DNA from 3 places in the Exiguobacterium sp. s138 genome. Region 1 is predicted to be linked to each of the others. Evidence: riboswitches for the same ligand, from Rfam matches in the RefSeq annotation. Region 1 holds a riboswitch; each other region holds the start of a gene.
What was found. Region 1 has a riboswitch for lysine ahead of KNP91_RS12390 (aspartate kinase). Riboswitches for the same ligand answer to the same signal wherever they lie in the genome.
Positions count from the first base shown of each region.

Region 2: linked by a shared signal. The riboswitch ahead of KNP91_RS11010 (Na+/H+ antiporter NhaC family protein) and the one ahead of KNP91_RS12390 (aspartate kinase) in region 1 are both predicted to bind lysine.
Region 3: linked by a shared signal. The riboswitch ahead of KNP91_RS13375 (amino acid permease) and the one ahead of KNP91_RS12390 (aspartate kinase) in region 1 are both predicted to bind lysine.

Region 1 covers NZ_JACSMW010000006.1:41,415-47,916, reverse strand. Annotated here, with positions in the region: gene dapA (4-hydroxy-tetrahydrodipicolinate synthase) at 1-276, opposite strand, end outside; gene KNP91_RS12395 (aspartate-semialdehyde dehydrogenase) at 297-1,289, opposite strand; gene KNP91_RS12390 (aspartate kinase) at 1,302-2,501, opposite strand; lysine riboswitch at 2,615-2,793, opposite strand; gene argH (argininosuccinate lyase) at 2,864-4,234, opposite strand; gene KNP91_RS12380 (argininosuccinate synthase) at 4,231-5,436, opposite strand; gene KNP91_RS12375 (GNAT family N-acetyltransferase) at 5,557-5,985, opposite strand; gene KNP91_RS12370 (alanyl-tRNA editing protein) at 5,982-6,502, opposite strand, start outside.
Region 2 covers NZ_JACSMW010000004.1:171,013-177,514, forward strand. Annotated here, with positions in the region: gene KNP91_RS10980 (ABC transporter permease subunit) at 1-101, opposite strand, end outside; gene KNP91_RS10985 (ABC transporter ATP-binding protein) at 98-979, opposite strand; gene KNP91_RS10990 (methyltransferase) at 1,019-1,651, opposite strand; gene KNP91_RS10995 (heme oxygenase) at 1,737-2,069, shown strand; gene KNP91_RS11000 (uracil-DNA glycosylase family protein) at 2,218-2,958, shown strand; lysine riboswitch at 3,027-3,202, shown strand; gene KNP91_RS11010 (Na+/H+ antiporter NhaC family protein) at 3,308-4,891, shown strand; gene htpG (molecular chaperone HtpG) at 4,972-6,502, opposite strand, start outside.
Region 3 covers NZ_JACSMW010000007.1:53,920-60,421, reverse strand. Annotated here, with positions in the region: gene msrA (peptide-methionine (S)-S-oxide reductase MsrA) at 1-897, opposite strand, end outside; gene KNP91_RS13380 (hypothetical protein) at 967-1,149, opposite strand; gene KNP91_RS13375 (amino acid permease) at 1,276-2,754, opposite strand; lysine riboswitch at 2,889-3,073, opposite strand; gene KNP91_RS13370 (MarR family winged helix-turn-helix transcriptional regulator) at 3,248-3,697, shown strand; gene KNP91_RS13365 (GGDEF domain-containing protein) at 3,888-4,979, shown strand; gene KNP91_RS13360 (TetR/AcrR family transcriptional regulator) at 5,030-5,638, opposite strand; gene KNP91_RS13355 (HlyD family secretion protein) at 5,834-6,490, shown strand.

The DNA of each region.
Region 1 (6,502 bases):
TGCCGTCTGTGTTTTTTCAATCGTTTGAGCCGTATTGTTCGTTCCGGTCCCGGCAATGACCGGTACACGTCCGGCTGTCACACGGATTGCCGTTTCAAGTAACGTTTCAAACTCTTCATTCGTCAACGTTGACCCTTCTCCGGTCGTTCCCCCGACGACTAACGCTTGAATGTTCGCTGCGAGTTGTTGTTCGATCAGTTGTTCAAATACCGCTAAATCCAGCTCACCGGTTGATGTAAATGGTGTAGCCAGTGCTGTTCCTGCTCCTTTAAACATATCGGATTCCTCCTCGTTTCTTACGAATGGATTGAACTTTCAAGTGCTTGCCGTGCTACCTGGACAGCGTTCGAAGCGGCCCCTTTACGGATATTATCGGCGACACACCAGATGTGGAACGTATTGGCGAGACTTTGATCCTGACGAATTCGTCCGACATAGACGTCGTCTGTTCCGCTTGCATCAAGCGGCATCGGATATTGATTATGACTGACATCATCGACTAAAACGACGCCAGGTGCTTCGGCCAGAGCAACACGAATCGCTTCAACACTTGTTTCCTGCTCAAACGTGACATTGATGGCAACGGAATGTGAATTCGTGACCGGGACACGGACACACGTCGCGCTGACGGGCAACTCCGGCAAACGAAAGATTTTCCGAGTTTCGTCAATCATTTTCTGTTCTTCCTTTGTATAACCGTCCGGTAAGAACACATCGATATGCGGCAAAATATTATCATGAATCGGGTGTGGATAGTTGACCGGTTCTTCGCCGCGACTGCCGCGGGCTAAATCCTCGATTCCCTTTTGACCGGAACCGGATACGGCCTGATACGTCGTATAGTTGACGCGCTTCAAACCAAATGGTTGAAGCGGTGCCAAGGCGACGACCGATTGAATCGTTGAACAGTTCGGATTGGCGATCAAACGATCGTTCCGTCCGATTGCCTGCGAATTTACTTCCGGTACGACAAGCGGAATATCTGCCTGCATCCGGAACGCACTGGAATTATCAACGACGAGTGTTCCTGCTGCAGCAAGCAACGGGGCATACTGTTCACTGATGGTACCGCCAGCTGCGAACAGTGCGACATCAATCCCGTCTTTCGTGATGTTTTCCGATAACGCTTGAATCGTGACGTCCTGTCCTTTGAACTGAACGATTTTCCCGGCTGAACGGGCTGAAGCATAAGCTGAAATCTGACGGACCGGAAAATCGTGTTCCGCCAGGACTTGTAACATTTTTTGACCAACGGCACCGGTTGCGCCAATGACTGCGACATGATACATATGATTTCCTCCTTACAGATCGAATGCTTTTGCGATTGCTGCGACAGTCCGTTCGATATCGGCCTGGGCAATCGTATATGAGATGCTGATTTCTGATGTCGTGACTTGATAAAACGTGATGTTTTCCGCCCGGAACGTCGCAAACAATTTCGAAGCGACCCCGGTTGCGTCCCGCATCCCGATTCCGACGACGGATAACTTGGCATGCTGGTTATGACGGTCGACTTTGACCGTCGGGAAACGATTGATGATATCCTGCAGTGCTTCTTCCAAAAACTCTTCTTCATCCAGCGGACAAGAGAAGGAAAGGAAGATGTCACTGTCAAACGTCGTCTGACTGATCATATCGATGTTGACGTGACGTCCTGATAACAGTTCAAAGATATCCGCGACCGCCGAGTTCGTCTGCGGTACATGCTTGATTGACACCGTCAACACGTTTTTCGTTACACTGACGCTCGTGACCGCTTTTTGTTCCATCGTTTCCGTTGCCTCCATGATCCAAGTCCCTCTTTCCGATTCTAATGTTTTTCCGACGAAGATGTGGACGCCGTATTTTTTACCGAGTTCGACACTGCGCATCTCCATGACTTTTGAACCGAGTGCACTCATTTCCATCATCTCATCGTATGAAATGTGTGGAATCGGTTGTGCCGTTGCATGAATCCGTGGATCAGCTGTGTAAACACCGTCGACGTCCGTGTAAATTTCACATCGTTTATCAAGAACCGCGGCCAATGCGACGGCTGTCGTATCCGATCCGCCGCGACCGAGTGTCGTGACATCCCCGAGCTCATTGACGCCCTGGAAACCGGCGACGATGATGACGTCGTATGTCTCCAGTTTTTTCCGGAGCAATTCGCCGTCAATCTGTTTGATTTTACTTTTCGTGTGCAGTCCCATCGTGCTGATGCCTGCCTGGGCCCCTGTCTGCGACAAGGCTTTTATCCCGAGTGAGTTCAGGGCGATGCTGAGTAATGAAATCGTCTGTTCTTCACCGATTGCAAGCAGCCGGTCCAGTTCGCGTCGTTCCGGACGGTCCGTTATCGCCTGCGCCTGAGCAATCAATGAATCGGTCATTTTCCCCATTGCCGACACGACGACGACTAATTTTTCTCCTTGTTCCGTCCGATTCTTCAAATAATTCGCAATTGACTGAATCTGTTCGACAGTCGCAACCGAACTACCACCAAATTTAAGTACAGTTGTCACAATCCTATCTCCTTTTGTCCCGAAACAGAAAAAAACGACGGGCCGGTAGGAGCGTTCCTACGGCCCGTCGTTATCACGATCGGACAAACGATGACAGCGTCATACGTTCTTTTACGTAAGATAGCGCTCCGAAACGTGGGTTTCGGCAGTACAACGGATCTTAACCGTTGTACCAGCAATCAAGAAAAAGCATTTTCTTGTTCACTTCGGCGGATTTCCCCTTTCACATCACTTGGCATGCTTGCCTTGAATAAGTGTTGCTACTGATGTCATCCGCGCCTCTATCTGTCGGTTGTTAGTTACAGTTATAGCAAACATTTTTTGTTAAATCCAGTGATTTGCCAAACTTTTTTTGAATTTTATCATTTTTCAAGTTGCTTCTTCGCTAATGCGAGTTGATCCCGGACGGCCGTAAAACCGGTCCCGCCGTAACTTCCCCGTCGCGCGACCGCCTGAACCGGATCTAACAACGGATAGACATCTTCTGCAATGACCGGATGGAACGTCTGATACGTGGACAGCGTCAAATCTTTTAAGAAACAGCCGCTTTGGACACAATGTAAGACGGCTTTCCCGACGATTTCATGTGCTTCCCGGAACGGAATCCCTTTTGTGACCAGATAATCCGCCAGTTCCGTTGCATTCGAGAAGTCTTGCATCGTCGCCTTCTTGAGCGCTTCTGTCTTAAACGTAGCCGATTCGATCATGCCTGTAAAAATTTGAACGGATTGTAACACGGTATCAGCGGTGTCAAAGACACCTTCCTTATCTTCCTGCATATCTTTATTGTATGCGAGTGGTAATGCTTTCATCGTCGTCAGGAAACCCATCAGATTTCCGTAGACACGACCTGTTTTGCCGCGGATCAGTTCCGCGAAATCTGGATTTTTTTTCTGCGGCATCATGCTTGATCCCGTCGAAAACGCATCGGACAGCTCAATGAACGAAAATTCTTGCGACGCCCAGATGATGATTTCTTCGCAAAAGCGTGACAGATGCATCATGACCGTCGACGCGATGCCAAGGTATTCAATCACGAAGTCCCGGTCTGAGACCGCGTCCAAACTATTCGGATAGACCTGTTCAAACCCAAGTAACTCGGCTGACTTGAAGCGGTCAATCGGGAAAGTCGTTCCCGCCAGTGCCCCGGCACCGAGCGGCGACATCCGAATCCGTTTCAGGTTATCGGTCAATCGATCGGCATCCCGTTCAAACATCCAAAAATAAGCGAGCAGATGATGCGCGAGTGAGATCGGTTGCGCCCGTTGCAGATGGGTATAACCCGGCATGACCGTCTCCACATGTTGCTCCGCCTGTTCCGTAATGACGGATTGCAGGTTGCGAAGACTCGACAGGAGTTCTAAAACATGCTGTTCCATCCAAAGGTGGAGATCAGTCGCGACCTGGTCATTTCGACTGCGGGCTGTATGCAGTTTACCGGCGACCGGACCAATCTGTTCCGTCAGTAACCGCTCGAGATTCATGTGGATGTCTTCATCCACTGTCGTATAGACGTGTTGCTCGAGTGTCGTTTGCAACTGTTTAAGACCGGCTTCGATTTGTTCCCACTCGGTCTTTTCAAGAATTCCCTGTTCATATAACATCTGCGCGTGCGCAAGACTCCCCTGTAAATCAACGGCTGCTAATTTCTGATCAAACGAAATCGATGCTCCGAAGGCCTCCGCTTGAGCGGAAGCACTTTCCGTAAAACGTCCGCCCCATAGTTTCGTCATTTTTTCACGCCTTCCTGACGATGGACACTGGCATGTGTCGAAATCGCAAGACCGTGTAATTTGATGAATCCTTTCGCTGCTTCGTGATCAAAGGCATCTTCTTTTGTATACGTCGCGAGTTTCTCATCGTAGAGCGAAACTGCTGACTGACGTCCTGTGACGGTTGCGTTCCCTTTATACAGTTTGACACGGACTTCACCGGTCACGTCCTGTTGCGTTGCCGTCAAGAACGCTTTGAGACCTTTTGTCAGCGGGGCATGGAACAATCCGTTGTAAATCGTTTCTGCATATTGTTTGCTGAGAATCGGTTTAAAGTGGGCAACGTCTTTCGTCAATGTGATCGTTTCAAGTGCTGCGTGGGCTTTGAGTAAGACTGTCGCACCCGGGCACTCATACACTTCACGTGACTTGATGCCGACCAAACGGTTTTCGACATGGTCAATCCGTCCAACACCGTGTGCACCGGCAATGATATTCAGTTCTGTAATCAGCTTCGCCAGCGGATACGCTGTCCCGTTGATCGAAACCGGAACACCTGCTTCAAAACCGATGATGACTTCTTCCGCTTGATCCGGTGCGTCTTCCGGTGCGACCGTCAAAGCGTATGCATCTTGCGGCGGCTCTGTCCATGGATTTTCAAGGACACCACATTCGTTACTGCGTCCCCATAAGTTCATGTCGATTGAATACGGGCTGTTGAGATTAATCGGAATCGGAACGTTGTTTTCTTTTGCATAAGCGATTTCTTCTTCACGTGACCATTTCCATTCCCGAACCGGTGCGATGACTTCGAGCGACGGATCAAGAGCAGCAACCGAAACTTCGAACCGGACTTGGTCGTTTCCTTTTCCGGTACATCCGTGGGCGACTGCTGTGGCACCGTGGGCATGTGCCACTTCGACCAGTTTTTCAGCAATCAACGGACGAGATAAAGCGGAAATCAGAGGATAGGCTCCTTCATAATGCGCACCATACTGAAGGGCTGGCAAAACAAAGTCATTTGCGAATTCGTCTTTGACATCAAGAACAATCGATTCGATCGCACCGACGAGTAACGCCTTTTCTTTGATGACCGACAAATCTTTTCCTTCGCCGACATCCATACACAATGCGACGACGTCATAATCCTTGCTCAACCATTTGATGGCGACTGAAGTATCCAGTCCACCCGAATACGCTAAAATCAATTTTTGTTTTGTCATTCTTATTTCCTCCTTGAATTCGACTGTATCTTTCTGTATAAAAATTCACTATGAATTATATATATACATAGACTTTTAAAAAAAGAAACCCTTTTTTCAGGATTTCTCAAAAAATCAGCATTAAATTTTTTTCTCCATCGTCCGGTGCGGGATGCCGGCATCGTCAAATTCATCGGAAACAATCGCATAACCTAGCCCTTGATAAAACGGAATTGCCTGGACCTGGGCACCGAGTGTCAAAATCGTCCGACCTTCACGGCGGGCAATCCGCTCCATCGCCTGCATCAGCTCGCCGCCGTATCCTTTTCCTCTTGTCGCCGCAAGGGTCGCGACGCGTTCGACCTTCATCCGTTGCTCATCGTACGGACGGGTCCGCCCCGTCGCAACCGGATGATTCATCTCATCGAGGACAAGCAAGTGAATCGCTGTTTCATCATGCGTATCATATTCCAAATGGCTCGGAACGCCTTGTTCCTCGACGAAAACCCGTTCCCGGATCATTCGGACCGCTTGTTTTTGTTCGGTTGTTTTTACTTGAATCACTGTCATGTATGTAATTCCTCCTTTAATGCTTCTGCATAAGCTTGTGCCTCTTCATACGTTTGGAATACTGCTTGGGCATTGTTTTCACTTCCGCCGCCCCGTCCATTAAACTGCTTTAAATGGGTTTTGGCAAATTTTCCGAGATGAATGGATCCAGCGCTGCACATGAATAATTTTTTGGCGTTTTCGTTCCAGACGAATCCTGTCCGTCCTGTTTCAGCCAGGGCTTTCAACAGTTTTTCTGAAAAACGGACATCCTCTTGATCATGCCGTACGGTGAGAACCGGTTCATCCGTTGCGAGCAACTGTTTTAAGACCGTTTTGACATGCAGATCTTCTGCCTGTCCGATTTGACGGTTCAGACGGACTTGCTCCTGTTTCAGGTCTTCCACAACAAGATGGACCTGATTTTTTTTAGCTGATACTGCACGTGCAGTTTCTGTCAGGACACGCCGTTCGGTCGTCAGTAATCGAAACGCTCGGTCTTTTGCAACGTACGCTAAACGAATATTCCCGCGAACCT
Region 2 (6,502 bases), on a different contig from region 1:
TAAAGTGCCGCAAGCATCAAGAGATACAGACTTGTCCCGACCGCATAAGCTGTGATCGGTTTGCCGTTATGCTTGAGCAAAGACCAAACGATCGTCATCATGATGGTTCCTCCTCACTATAATAATGTAAGAAGACGTGTTCCAAATCATCTGCTGAAGTTTGAATCGCCCGGACATCGTATTCGGTCAACAGACGAATGATTTGATTTAATGTCCGTTCGTTGCTCGTAAAAAAGGAAACATGATTCTGAAACCGTTGACTTCCGATCTGAAGCGCAAACTGTTCAGCGTGTGCTTCGAGCCCAAATTCAATCGTGTACTGTTTTCGGCTCGACCGGACCAATTCATGAATGTCTGCTTCGATGATGATCCGTCCTTCTTTAATCAGCGCTGCCCGGTCACACGATTTTTCCATCTCCGGAAAATGGTGTGAACTCATTAAAATCGCTTTTCCGCGCTGCCGTTCCTTGTCGACCAGATTTAAAAAGCGTTCCTGCATCAACGGATCAAGTCCGCTCGTCGGTTCATCGAGCAGATAAACGGGAGCATCCTTCATGAAACAGCCGACCAATGCCAATTTTTGCTTCATCCCTTTCGACATCTTCCGGATTTTCGTTTTCGTTTCAAAAGGAAACTGCTCGAGTAACTCCGACTGACGTTCCGGTTTACTTTGGTGGAGTTGTTGCATCAAATGCAAAATCTGTTCACCCGTAAAATCACCGGGCAGATTAATCTCCCCCGGTAAATAACCGACGATTCGTTTTACTTCCTGAGATTGATTCCAACAGTCGTATCCACCGATCGTCGCATGACCAGAGTCCGCTTGAATCAATCCCATCAATTGTCGGATCGCCATTGATTTCCCGGCCCCGTTTGGTCCGATAAAACCGAACACCATGCCCGGTTCAACCGTAAAGCTGACATCAAATAAACCTCGTTTCGGCGCAAATTCTTTCGTCACGTGTTGCAAATGAATCATCCGAATCGCCTCACTTTTCTGGTGATTGCCGTTAGTACCTTATACCCGTTTTGGTACTTCTTGGGACAGATCCACCCGATAAATCACGAACCGTTCGTCGTGATTTTTTTCGAAAAGTTCTTTCAGACGGACTTCTTCCACCTGTTCGAAAATCGTCTGATGTTCTAAATAATACCGGTATTCGTCTGCCGGATAATACAAAATTAAATCCAGCGGACGGGGACGTCGTTCAACGGATGCCAAGATTTGATCGACCACCTTCATGAAAATCTGGACGGAAAACGGATTAAAGAAGTAACATTTCGTGACATCATCCGGAATCGGATAGCTTTCCGCATACGTATGTTCAAAACGGATGCTGCCCTGACGTCGCTTCATTTTTTTCATGTAAGCCGCTTGATTCCTCAAAGCGTCTTCATAAAACTGTCCGTTCATCTCAACACCGATGACGGAACAATCAAACCGGTCATGCAGATAAAAGTTCAACCGACCTTTCCCGCAGCCGAAATCAATGACCGTATCCGTGTAATCGAAAGGATAGACGGCACATAACTCTTCCAGCGCTGCATAAGGCGTCGGTTCATAGCGATTGTAATGGCTGAACGCATTGTAAAGATGCTGAACATCAATCGTCTCGATGCGCAACCGTTCTTCGTACTCTTTTTCATTCATAATTGATTCCTTCTTTCAAGCATTGTTGGTTTCATCGTACTATACTATGAATGTACACATTTCATTCTATAAGGGGGATAATCCAATGATCGTCGTTACGAATCGGATTAAAGTCAAAAAAGGAATGGCCGCCGCAATGGCACCACGTTTCACCTGTCCAAGCGGTCTTGATACGATGGAAGGATTTGTTCGTGTTGAAGTACTCTTGACGCAAGGACTCGAAGAACATGATGAAATGAATGTCAACATGTACTGGGAAGACATGAAGCATTTTGAATCCTGGCGCAACAGCGATGACTTTAAAGCTTCTCATAAACGTCCGGAACCAACAGACGGAAAACAGGAAGAATCGCCGATGCTCGGCAGTGAAATCATCACGTATGAAGTCGCTTCTGTCAAAGAACGGACTTCTTTATAATTCATGTCAGAACCGCCTTGCCTCCAATTTGGTCGCAAGGTTTTTTTAATTCTTAAGAGACCCCTCACTATATTGATATGGGTTTAAATTGTATGTAATACCATTATTTGTTATCATAAATCCCATACAGAAAGAGAGAGGATTTATTATGCTGAATTCATTATCGATTTTTGAACAGGCCATCCGGTCTTTACCGATTGATCGGCCTCTGACCCGCCAGGATTTGTGTGTGGACAGTTTTTTATTACAACAGGAACAGGATTTATCCGTTTATTATTCACCGATCGGCGAATACATCAATCCTTCCGCGAAAGTCGTTTTCATAGGGATTACTCCCGGATTCGAACAGATGCGAATTGCTTATGAAGAAGCGGCTGATGCCTTCCATCATGGCGCGACAATCGAAGAAACATCGAAAATCGTCAAATACAGTGCCAGTTTTGCCGGTCCGATGCGCCGTAATTTGACAACGATGTTAGACGAACTGGAACTGCATCATCTGCTGAATATTTCTTCAACCGCCACGTTATTTCATACAAATCAGGAACTGTTACACACGACTTCGATTCTGAGACATCCTGTTTTTTACCGAGATAAAAATTATACGGGACATCAACCGAAGATTGACCGGACACCACTGTTGCAACATTACGCTTATGAGCATTTTGCGGCGGAATTAAATCAGTTACCCGACCCTGTCATTTTGGTCCCGTTCGGACGCGTCGTCGAATCGACGGTCCGGACATTGCTTCATCAGGGACGAATCAAAAAACATACCGTTTTGTTCGGTTTCCCCCATCCTTCCGGAGCAAACGGACATCGGAAGCGACAGTTTGAAGAAAATAAAGACTATTTGATGAAGCAATTGAATTCTTATTTCAATACCTAACAAACATCCTTAATTTTTTTTTTGGAATGCGATAAAATTTTATTATGAAAAGAATATGACTATTTTATCGATGAGGTAGAGGCGCGGTCTTGATGAGTATTTGGTCTGAGGATGACAACGAAGACGATCGAAGAAAGGTGAGACCGCCGAAGTATCGTCATGTGTCAGACATGACGATGCTGGTCGAACCGGGAAAGACCCGTTCGATTGCCATACGCGTATTGTATGGAGCACTCCAATTCGGCTAAGAAAGACGCATCCAGCAAGGGTGTCGGCTTTGTTGCCGGTGCCCTTGCTTTTTTCTGTGCAACGGGTCTCATCTTCTAAAAAAGGAGGAGAAACCACAACCATGGTCAATTATTCAGATTCTATCGTCGCACTCGTACCAGCACTTGTCGCCATCGTTTTAGCGATCGTTACACGCAAAGTCGTCATCTCACTCGGTGTCGGGATTTTGATTGGTGCCTTGCTGCTTCACAGCTTCAATCCGTTGGATACTGCAGTTTATCTCGGGAAAAACATCTTCAGCCTGTTTTGGGCAGACGGTGCGTTAAATGAATGGAATGTTTTATTACTTGTTTTCTTACTATTACTCGGTGTCTTGTCGACACTGATTCAAACATCCGGCGGTGCCCATGCCTTCGGTGAATGGGCGACGACGCATGTCAAGACGGCACGTGGTGCAAGACTCGCTGCTTTCGGGTTAGGGATTTTGATTTTCATCGATGATTACTTCAACAGTCTTGCTGTCGGAAACGTCAGTCGTCCGTTAACGGACCGTCGTGGCGTCTCACGTGCGAAGCTGGCGTATATCATCGACTCGACCGCTGCACCGGTCTGTGTCATCAGTCCGTTATCGAGTTGGGGTGCCTTCATCATCTCAATCATTGCCGGTATTTTAACGACGCATTCGATTACGGATTACTCGGCGTTCAGTGCCTTCATGATGATTGTGCCATTGAACTTTTATGCTATCTTTGCTTTGTTACTGACGCTCTACATTGCCTATACGGGAATTGCTGTCGGACCGATGCGGACGCACGAGTTGCGGGCTTTACAAGGCGAATTGTTTGATTCCAACAAAGGGACACCGATGGGAATGGCGGAAGAAGTCAAGGAACACGACGGCGGAAAAGTCCGCGATCTGGTTGTTCCGATCATCGTCCTAGTCATCGCGACTGTCACAGCACTCCTTTGGACAGGTGCACAAGCCCTTGCGGCGGACGGCCGATCCTTTACATTAATCGGTGCTTTTGAAGCGACGGACGTGACACGTTCCCTTGTTTCCGGTGTCGTCATCAGTTTAATCGTTGCGTTCCTGATGCTGATCGGTCGAAAAATTCCGGCACGTGATTACCGTATCAGCATCTGGGCAGGGCTAAAATCGATGTGGCCCGCTGTCGTCATTCTGTTGTTCGCCTGGACGATCATCGCAGTTATCGGCGATATGAAAACCGGGGATTATTTAGCCAGTTTCGTCAGCAAATCGATTCCTGCTTCTTACCTGCCGTTCTTATTGTTCTTGATTGCCAGTGTCATGGCGTTCTCAACCGGAACGAGCTGGGGAACGTTCGGGATCATGTTACCGATCGGAGCCGATTTGATCATGGCAGTCGATCCAAGTCTATTGTTACCGACACTTGCAGCTGTTCTTGCCGGATCCGTTTTCGGTGACCACTGTTCACCGATTTCCGATACGACGATTCTCAGTTCGACCGGTGCCGGTTCACATCATATTGACCATGTCACGACACAGCTACCGTACGCGTTGATCGGCGCAGCAGTATCCGCTGTCGGTTACCTCATTCTTGGTGTCACCGGTTCATCCGTATTCGGCTTCCTCGGTGCACTCGTCGCCTTCGTGATTTTCCTCGTCATGTTGAATGTTCTGTCACGCCGCGGTGAAGTGCCGTCGCAACTTCGCTCGGAGTAAGACGAAGTAAACAAGCCATCCAAAAAAGCCGGACCTGATGAATTCATCGGGTCCGGCTTTCTTTATACGATCTTTTTATGTCAGATCATCAAGGCGCAGACTTCATTTGCAAAGGCAACCGGATCTTCAATCGGCAACCCTTCCATCAACAACGCCTGTTGATACATCAGCTTCGTGTACCGTTCAAATTTCGAACGGTCTTCTGTATACGCTGTCTCAATCGCCTGGAAGACGTCATGTGATGTATTCAACTCCAGGATTTTGACCGCTGCGACATCCTGGTTGTTCGGCATCGCTTTGAGGATTTTCTCCATCTCGATCGATACTGCACCATCCGTCGCGAAACAGACCGGATGTGATTTTAGTCGGGTCGAAGCTTTGACTTCTTTGACGTGTCCTGCGAGTACTTCCTGCATCGCTTTAAACATCTCGGCTTGTGTTTCCGTCGTTTCCGCCTGCTCCGTCTGTTCAATCCCGAGATCACTGCTCATGACGGACTTGAATTCTTTTCCGTCATAGTTAAGGAGCATTTGAATCGCAAACTCATCGATTTCTTCCGTGAAGTACAGGATATCAAATCCTTTGTCTTTCACGAGCTCGGATTGCGGCAACTTATCCAGCCGGTCCGTACTTTCACCTGACGCGTAATAGATGTACTTCTGATCTTCCGGCATCGCAGCAACGTATTCGGCGAGCGTCACCAGTTTTTTCTCCTTGGCCGAATGGAACAGAACAAGATCTTTCACCGTATCTTTTTGCATGCCGTAGTCGTTGTAGATACCAAACTTCAGCTGACGACCGAACGCTTGATAAAACGTCTCGTATTTTTCACGATCATCACGCAGCAACGCTTCGAGTTGTGTCTTGATTTTGCTTTGGATGTTCTTCGCAATCAATTTCAACTGCCGGTCGTGTTGCAACATTTCACGCGAGATGTTGAGCGATAAATCTTCCGAATCGACCATTCCTTTGACGAAGCTGAAGTGATCCGGTAAGAGATCACTGCATTTTTCCATGATCAGAACGCCGTTCGCATACAGTTCGAGTCCTTTCTCGAACTCTTTCGAATAATAATCAAATGACGGTTGCTCCGGAATGAACAAAATGGACTGATAACGGACGGCCCCGTCGGCACTGATATGAATGTGTTTGATCGGTGCGTCAAATCCGTATCGTTTTTCCTGATAGAAGTTGCGGTAATCTTCATCCGTCAGCTCCCGTTTGTTCTTGCGCCAGATCGGTACCATACTATTGACCGTCTTCATGACCGTCACTGACTCTGTTTCATCTGATCCCTCGACCGGACGCTGTTCCGTCTCCTCCATCTCAATCGGATAGCGGATGAAGTCGGAGTATTTCTTGATGATGCTCCGGAGGCGGTACGGTTCTAGGTATTCATCGTAGTTCTCTTCTTCTTCGTTCGCTTTGATGTGCAACGTAATCTCTGTTCCGACTGCCTCTTTTTCGACCTCTTCGATCGTATAGCCGTCGACTCCGCGTGACTCCCACTTGTAGGCGACGTCACTGCCAAACGGTTTCGTCACGACCGTCACCGTATCTGCAACCATAAATGCGGAATAAAAACCGACACCAAACTGTCCGATGATGTCA
Region 3 (6,502 bases), on a different contig from region 1:
TACCGGAATAAATCGGAGTGCTGCTGAATTGATGCAGTAGCGGAGACCTCCGAGTTCAGTCGGACCGTCATCAAAGATATGACCAAGATGACTGTCGGCATTCGCAGAACGGACTTCTGTCCGCGTCATGCCGTGACTCGTATCGAGTTCGACTTCCATCTTGTCCTCTGAGATCGGCTTCGCGAAGCTCGGCCATCCGCAGTTCGAGTTAAACTTGTCTTTTGACGTAAAGAGCGGTGTCCCGTCGACGATATCAACGTAGAGACCCGGTCGCTCCTCATCCCAGTATTCATTGCGGAAAGCGGGCTCTGTCCCGTTCTCCTGCGTAACTTTATACTGGATCGGTGTCAGGCGTTGTTTCAACTCCTGCTCCTTGCCTTGATCTTTCCAGGCTTCCTTGACGAATTTGGCACGTCCCGATCCGACACTGTACATCTGATAACGGAACGGATTTTTTTTATAATAATCCTGATGATACTCCTCTGCCGGCCAGAACGGTTTTGCCGGACGGATATCGACCGCTACCGGTTTCGAGAAACGACCGGACGCATCAAGCGCCGCTTTCGAACGTTCTGCCGCCTGCTTTTGATCTTCGTCGACATAAAAAATGGCCGGTTCGTAAGACTGACCGCGGTCGTTGAACTGTCCGCCGCCGTCCGTCGGATCAATTTGCCGCCAAAAAATTTCAAGCAACTCATCATATGTGATGACCGACGGATCATACGTGACTTCCACCGCTTCTAAATGTCCTGTCGTTTCAGAACAGACCTCTTTATAAGTCGGGTTTTCTGTATGACCACCTGTATAACCGGAAATGACTTGTTCGACACCATCATATTTATGAAATGGTTTGACCATGCACCAGAAACAGCCACCTGCGAATATTGCTTTTGCCATCTAGCTTCCCCTCCTCTGTATAGGTCTATTTTAACGCGTTCCGTGCGGCTACCCTACTATCTTGCTCAGTCAATCTTCGGGGTTCGCTTTTAAGCGGCGCATGACAAAATAAATCGCCGCAAACACTAAAATCAATCCACCGAACGAATACCACATATTATTCATGCGGTACAGCATCTGATAGATCGCTAACGTCACAAGTAAAATCGCAATCGGGATGAATGCCCGTTTAAAGTGATACCAATAGTTCACTGAGGTCGCCTCCATTTTTCTTTTATCTTAATCGATTTCTCACCGTTTGATACGTTTTCCGAATGATTCTTTCTCAAAAGACACAAAAAAAGTCGACTCCGCTTGAAACGGAATCGACTTTTTCAATTACGGACGCGGATGCTCCGGGAATTCCATTTCTTCATAAGGAACGACCGATGTCCGGTTTTTAAATTTATGACCTAACCAAAAGGCAAGGAATAACGGGATACCGACATATGTTGCGGCAATTCCCACCCAGTCAATTTGATCCGCGAGGAACGCGGCGTAGTTTTGACCGACGATGACGAGGAAACAAAGTCCGAACGCAAAGAGCGGTCCAAACGGGAAAGCAGGTGCCACGTACGGCAAATCACTGAGCGAATGACCTTGCGCAAGGAATCCTTTGCGGAAACGGTAATGGCTGATCGCGATACCGAGCCATGCGATGAAACCGGTCATCCCTGATGCATTCAACAGCCACAGATATACTTGACCGCCGAACATCGATGTCAGGAAGCAAAGTGCTCCGATGGCACCGGTCGCAAGCAACGCATTGCGGGGAACACCGTTTTTTGAGACCTGTGCGAACAATTTCGGTGCATCCCCTTGGCGTGCCAACGTATACAGCATCCGTGTCGACGCATACATACCGGAGTTTCCTGCCGATAAGACAGACGTCAGGATGACAGCGTTCATCAATGCAGCTGAGAACGCAAGACCGGCTTTTTCAAAGACAAGTGTAAACGGACTGACTGCTACATCGGTAATATCATTCGAAACGAGGTTCGGGCTTGTGTACGGAATCAACATTCCGATGACGAAAATCGCAAACACATAAAACAGAAGAATCCGCCAAAAGACTTGTTTCACGGCTTTTGGAACGTTTTTCTTCGGATCTTCCGACTCACCGGCTGCGATTCCGACAAGTTCTGTTCCCTGGAAACTGAAACCGGCAACCAGAATGATACCGATGACGGCCGGGATGCCTCCGACGAACGGCGCATCACCTAACGCAAAGTTTTTAAAGCCGACCGGTGCTTCAGATGTGAAGACACCGAAGATCATCGCGACACCGACAATCAGGAAGATGATGACAGTGACTACTTTGATCATCGCGAACCAATATTCCGCTTCCCCGAAACCTTTAACGGAGAAGTAATTTAAACCGATCATCAATAACAGGAACAAAGCACTGAAGTAAAATCCGGGAACATCCGGGAACCAGTAACTCATGACGATTTGCGCCGCAACGAGTTCTACAGCGATCGTAACTGCCCAGTTGTACCAGTAGTTCCAACCGAGTGCAAAGCCAAACGACGGATCGACGAATTTTGCGCCATAGGTTGAGAAGGAGCCGGCGACCGGCATGTAAGCTGCCATCTCACCAAGACTTGTCATCAGGAAGTACACCATGATTCCGACGACCGCATACGATAACAGGGCACCGCCCGGGCCGGCAGCCGCAACGGACGCACCGGAAGCAATGAATAAACCGGTTCCGATGGCACCGCCGATCGCAATCATCGACATGTGACGGGCTTGCAGACCGCGTTTTAATCCTTCTTCAGTTGAATCGAGTTTTCTTTGGGGTTGTAAAGTATTCATCTTATTCGCTTCTCTCTTTTTTAAATTTTTGAGAGGACACTTTTTGAATCGAAAAAAAACAAAAAGCGCCCTCACCTTCCAGAAGGAAGATGAGAACGCAACATAGTAAAATGGATGCGCCCCATTCTACCGTCGTGAAAGATAGCTCCCCACAAGCCAAATCTGACCTGTGACAGTATTAGACCTGTTCGATCTAATCCCAATCGATCATCTTCAAAGCGATGATTGATTTCGGCAATTCTTCCTTTTCAGTCACCTCATCTGCCGCTTGACGACATCCGTGACTGTACTTATAAGAACTGCAACCTCCATCCCACTGGTTGAGTGAGAACTAATTAAGTTAGTTATAATTTCGTTATTACTTCGTCATGTTACACAAAACGTCTTTAAATTGTCAATTCTTTTTTTGAAATGTCGGCTATTCATGGTAAAAATCCGTAATTTTTAGTACACTAAATTATAGAAGTTAACCGAGAGAAAGGATGTTGCTTGAATGCCACAAGAACGTGATCAACTGACCTATCGATTAGAGGAACAAATGCGGGTCATTCTCCGGACATTACGCCGCGAACTCAACCGACTGTTTGAAGGAACCGCGACGCGGAGTGAATTTTTCATTTTGCGCAGCCTGTCCGAAAATGGTCCCCAACGTCCGACTCTACTCGCAGAACAGTTTGAGCTTGCGACAAGTCAGGTAACGGCTTTGACTGATCGTCTGTATAAAGCCGGATTCGTCACGCGGACGCGTTCGACGGACGACAGAAGATCGATTGTTTTAGCATTGACGGCCGAAGGTGAAGCCGCTTTCCGCGAACTTGAAATCGTCCGCCGGAAATATCTCCAAGACCGTTTTGGTACACTCACCGAAGAAGAGCTTCATGCGATGGTCCAGGTCTTCGATAAGATCCTTTTAACGATGGATGAAGAGGCTGTTTCTTCCTAAAAATTGTTTTAAAAAAATATTTATTTTTTCCGCCGACAAAGTTCACTTGACTGTGTACTTTGTCTTTTTTGTTGACTTCATCATCTTCCGCTAAATATTTTTCCATTTCTTGCCGTTATTAAAAGGGGTATATTAGAAGTAACTTATTGAAAATGCGTTTATGAGGAGTTGGGAGGATTTGTTGTCCATCATGAATAATTTCATCATCAATTTTTGTCTACTGTTTACAACGATTACTCTTTTGTTTCTGCCTTTTCGAAATCATCCGCGGATTACACCGAAAACGAACCTGAACGTTCGACTCGTGTTAGGAGGCATCGCCGGCCTGATTTCTGTCCTATTAATGCTCAACAGCATCCAGATTGATGTCGCCCGGATTGATTTACGGATTGTTCCTGTCGTCATCGCCATGATGTTCGGCGGTTTACCGAGCGCTCTCGTCACCGGTGCGATGATTATCGTGACACGTTTTATACTGACACCGGTCGAACAAATGGATGCCGCTGTCGTGTCAACAATCGTCATCGGAGTGTTCATCCTGACGATTGCCGTCGTCCGTCGCTATATCCGGTTGACCTTCTGGAACTTCGAACTGATGATCGGCATCGGTATCGTCTATTCGTTACCTGGCATCTATCTGCTGACGAACAGCTGGACGACCTTCATCGAGATTTCCCTGGCTTACATATTCTTTAACCTGATTGCCGGTTTCGTGACCTATCATCTGTTGACAGAGTTACGACGACACTTTGAAAATATCCAGTACCAGCAAAAACTGGCCATGACCGACGCCTTGACAGGGCTCGCCAACCGCCGCCGGCTTGATGACTCCCTGTCACTCGTCGGTTCAGCAGAAGAAGGCTACTCGCTGATCCTGATTGACATTGATTTCTTTAAGCACGTCAACGATACATATGGTCATGACGCCGGTGACGACGTCTTGCGGCAACTCGGGACGACGTTAGCCTCACTGGCACGACCGGATGATCTGGTCGGACGTTACGGCGGCGAAGAATTTTTAATCATTCTCCCGAACACCTCACTCGCCGATGCGAAGAGCATCGCGGAACTTGCCCGGACGACGGTTGCCCGAAATCTGTTTCCGACGACAGCCGTCCCTGATCTGCAGATTACGATTTCTCTCGGCATCGCGCACTCGAGCAGCTCGCATACGTCTCTTGAAGCCTTACAGCAGGCAGATAAAGCGCTGTATCATTCGAAGGACAGTGGACGCAACCGGAGCACGACCTATACCAAACAATTGCAAGTCGAACAGGCCTGATTCCCGCCCTTTCCCGTCATCCGGTGAAAGGGCGGTTTTTTGACATCACTTTAAGTCGATTGTTCCGGAAAACCGATGCTCTTGACTGTTCCGAAAACAATCATCCGGCTGAGTTGATCTGCCATGTAGGCCGCCGAATAAGGACGACCGTTTCGTAACCAGGAAATCAGTAGCCCGAGCTGTCCGCCGATCACGTAATTCAACAATAAATCACGATCGACCAGTTGGGTTTCCGTTACCGTGTGCGCTTCGAACACCCGCTGATAATTTTCCTTTAACGTATCGAGAAAACGCGAGATGAACGTTTTGACCGGACCGTTCAGCAACATCGTCCGGTAAAATTGTTCATGTTGTTCAATATGGATGAACAGTCGTTCGAAGTAACGGCTGACCCGATCGAGCGACGGAGCAGCCGGTGCTCCGGTTCCCTGAATCCGGATTGCTTCCATCAGAAGCCGCATATGATCGTCTACAATCTGATTCATCAAATCATATTTATCCGTAAAGTGCGCATAGAAGGTCGATCGATTGACCGCCGCACCGTCCGTTAACATCTTGACGGTAATCGTCGAAAAAGGATGACGGTCCAGCAAACGAAATAATTCTTTTGTAATACGGTCACGTGACCGCTTTGGTCGTGGATCTTGTCCTGAATTCATCTTCTAGAACCACCTTTTTTTGATATTGTATCCGCTATCATTGACTTTTCCAACACTTTGTCGGAAATTGTCGGTTGTATATTGATTCCTTCTCCATATAATTAACTATATTAACTACTCCTCCCCCAGAGGAGTATTTTTTATGTTACGACTGGGGAACTCAGAGTATACGGAAGAAAGGATGCATTTCATATCATGAACATGAAAAAAGTATTATTGATTAACATTTTGACACTGGTTGTTTTAATCGGTGGAGGCGCGATCGGCTACTACTATTACGATCAAGCGACAAGTTACGTGAAAACAGACAATGCCAAGATTGACGGAAAAATGATTACCATCGCAAGTCCCGGTGCCGGTAAACTGACGGACTGGACAGCCAAAACAGGTCAAACGCTCGACAGTGACGCAACACTCGGTCACGTCATGATGGCGCAAGCCGGTCAAAAACCAGTCAGTACAGCGATCTCTATGCCAACAAAAGCAACAGTCGTTCAGTCGATGGCGACAGAAAACGGCGTTGTCGGAGCAGGAACACCGCTCGCTTACGGTTTTAACTTAAATGAGCTTTGGGTAACAGCGAACGTCGAAGAAACCGACATTGATGAAGTCAAAGTCGGACAGACTGTCGATGTTTACGTGGACAGTTATCCGGACACGACGTTATCCGGTGAAGTCGAACAAATCGGTATGACAACAGCTGGAACATTTTCGATGATGCCGTCTTCAAACGGAACTGCCAACTACACGAAAGTTGCGCAAGTCATTCCGGTCAAAGTCTCACTGTCACAAGAAAAATCACTCGACATTCGACCTGGTATGAATGTGACCGTCCGCATTCATAAGGATTAAGGAGGGACGTCT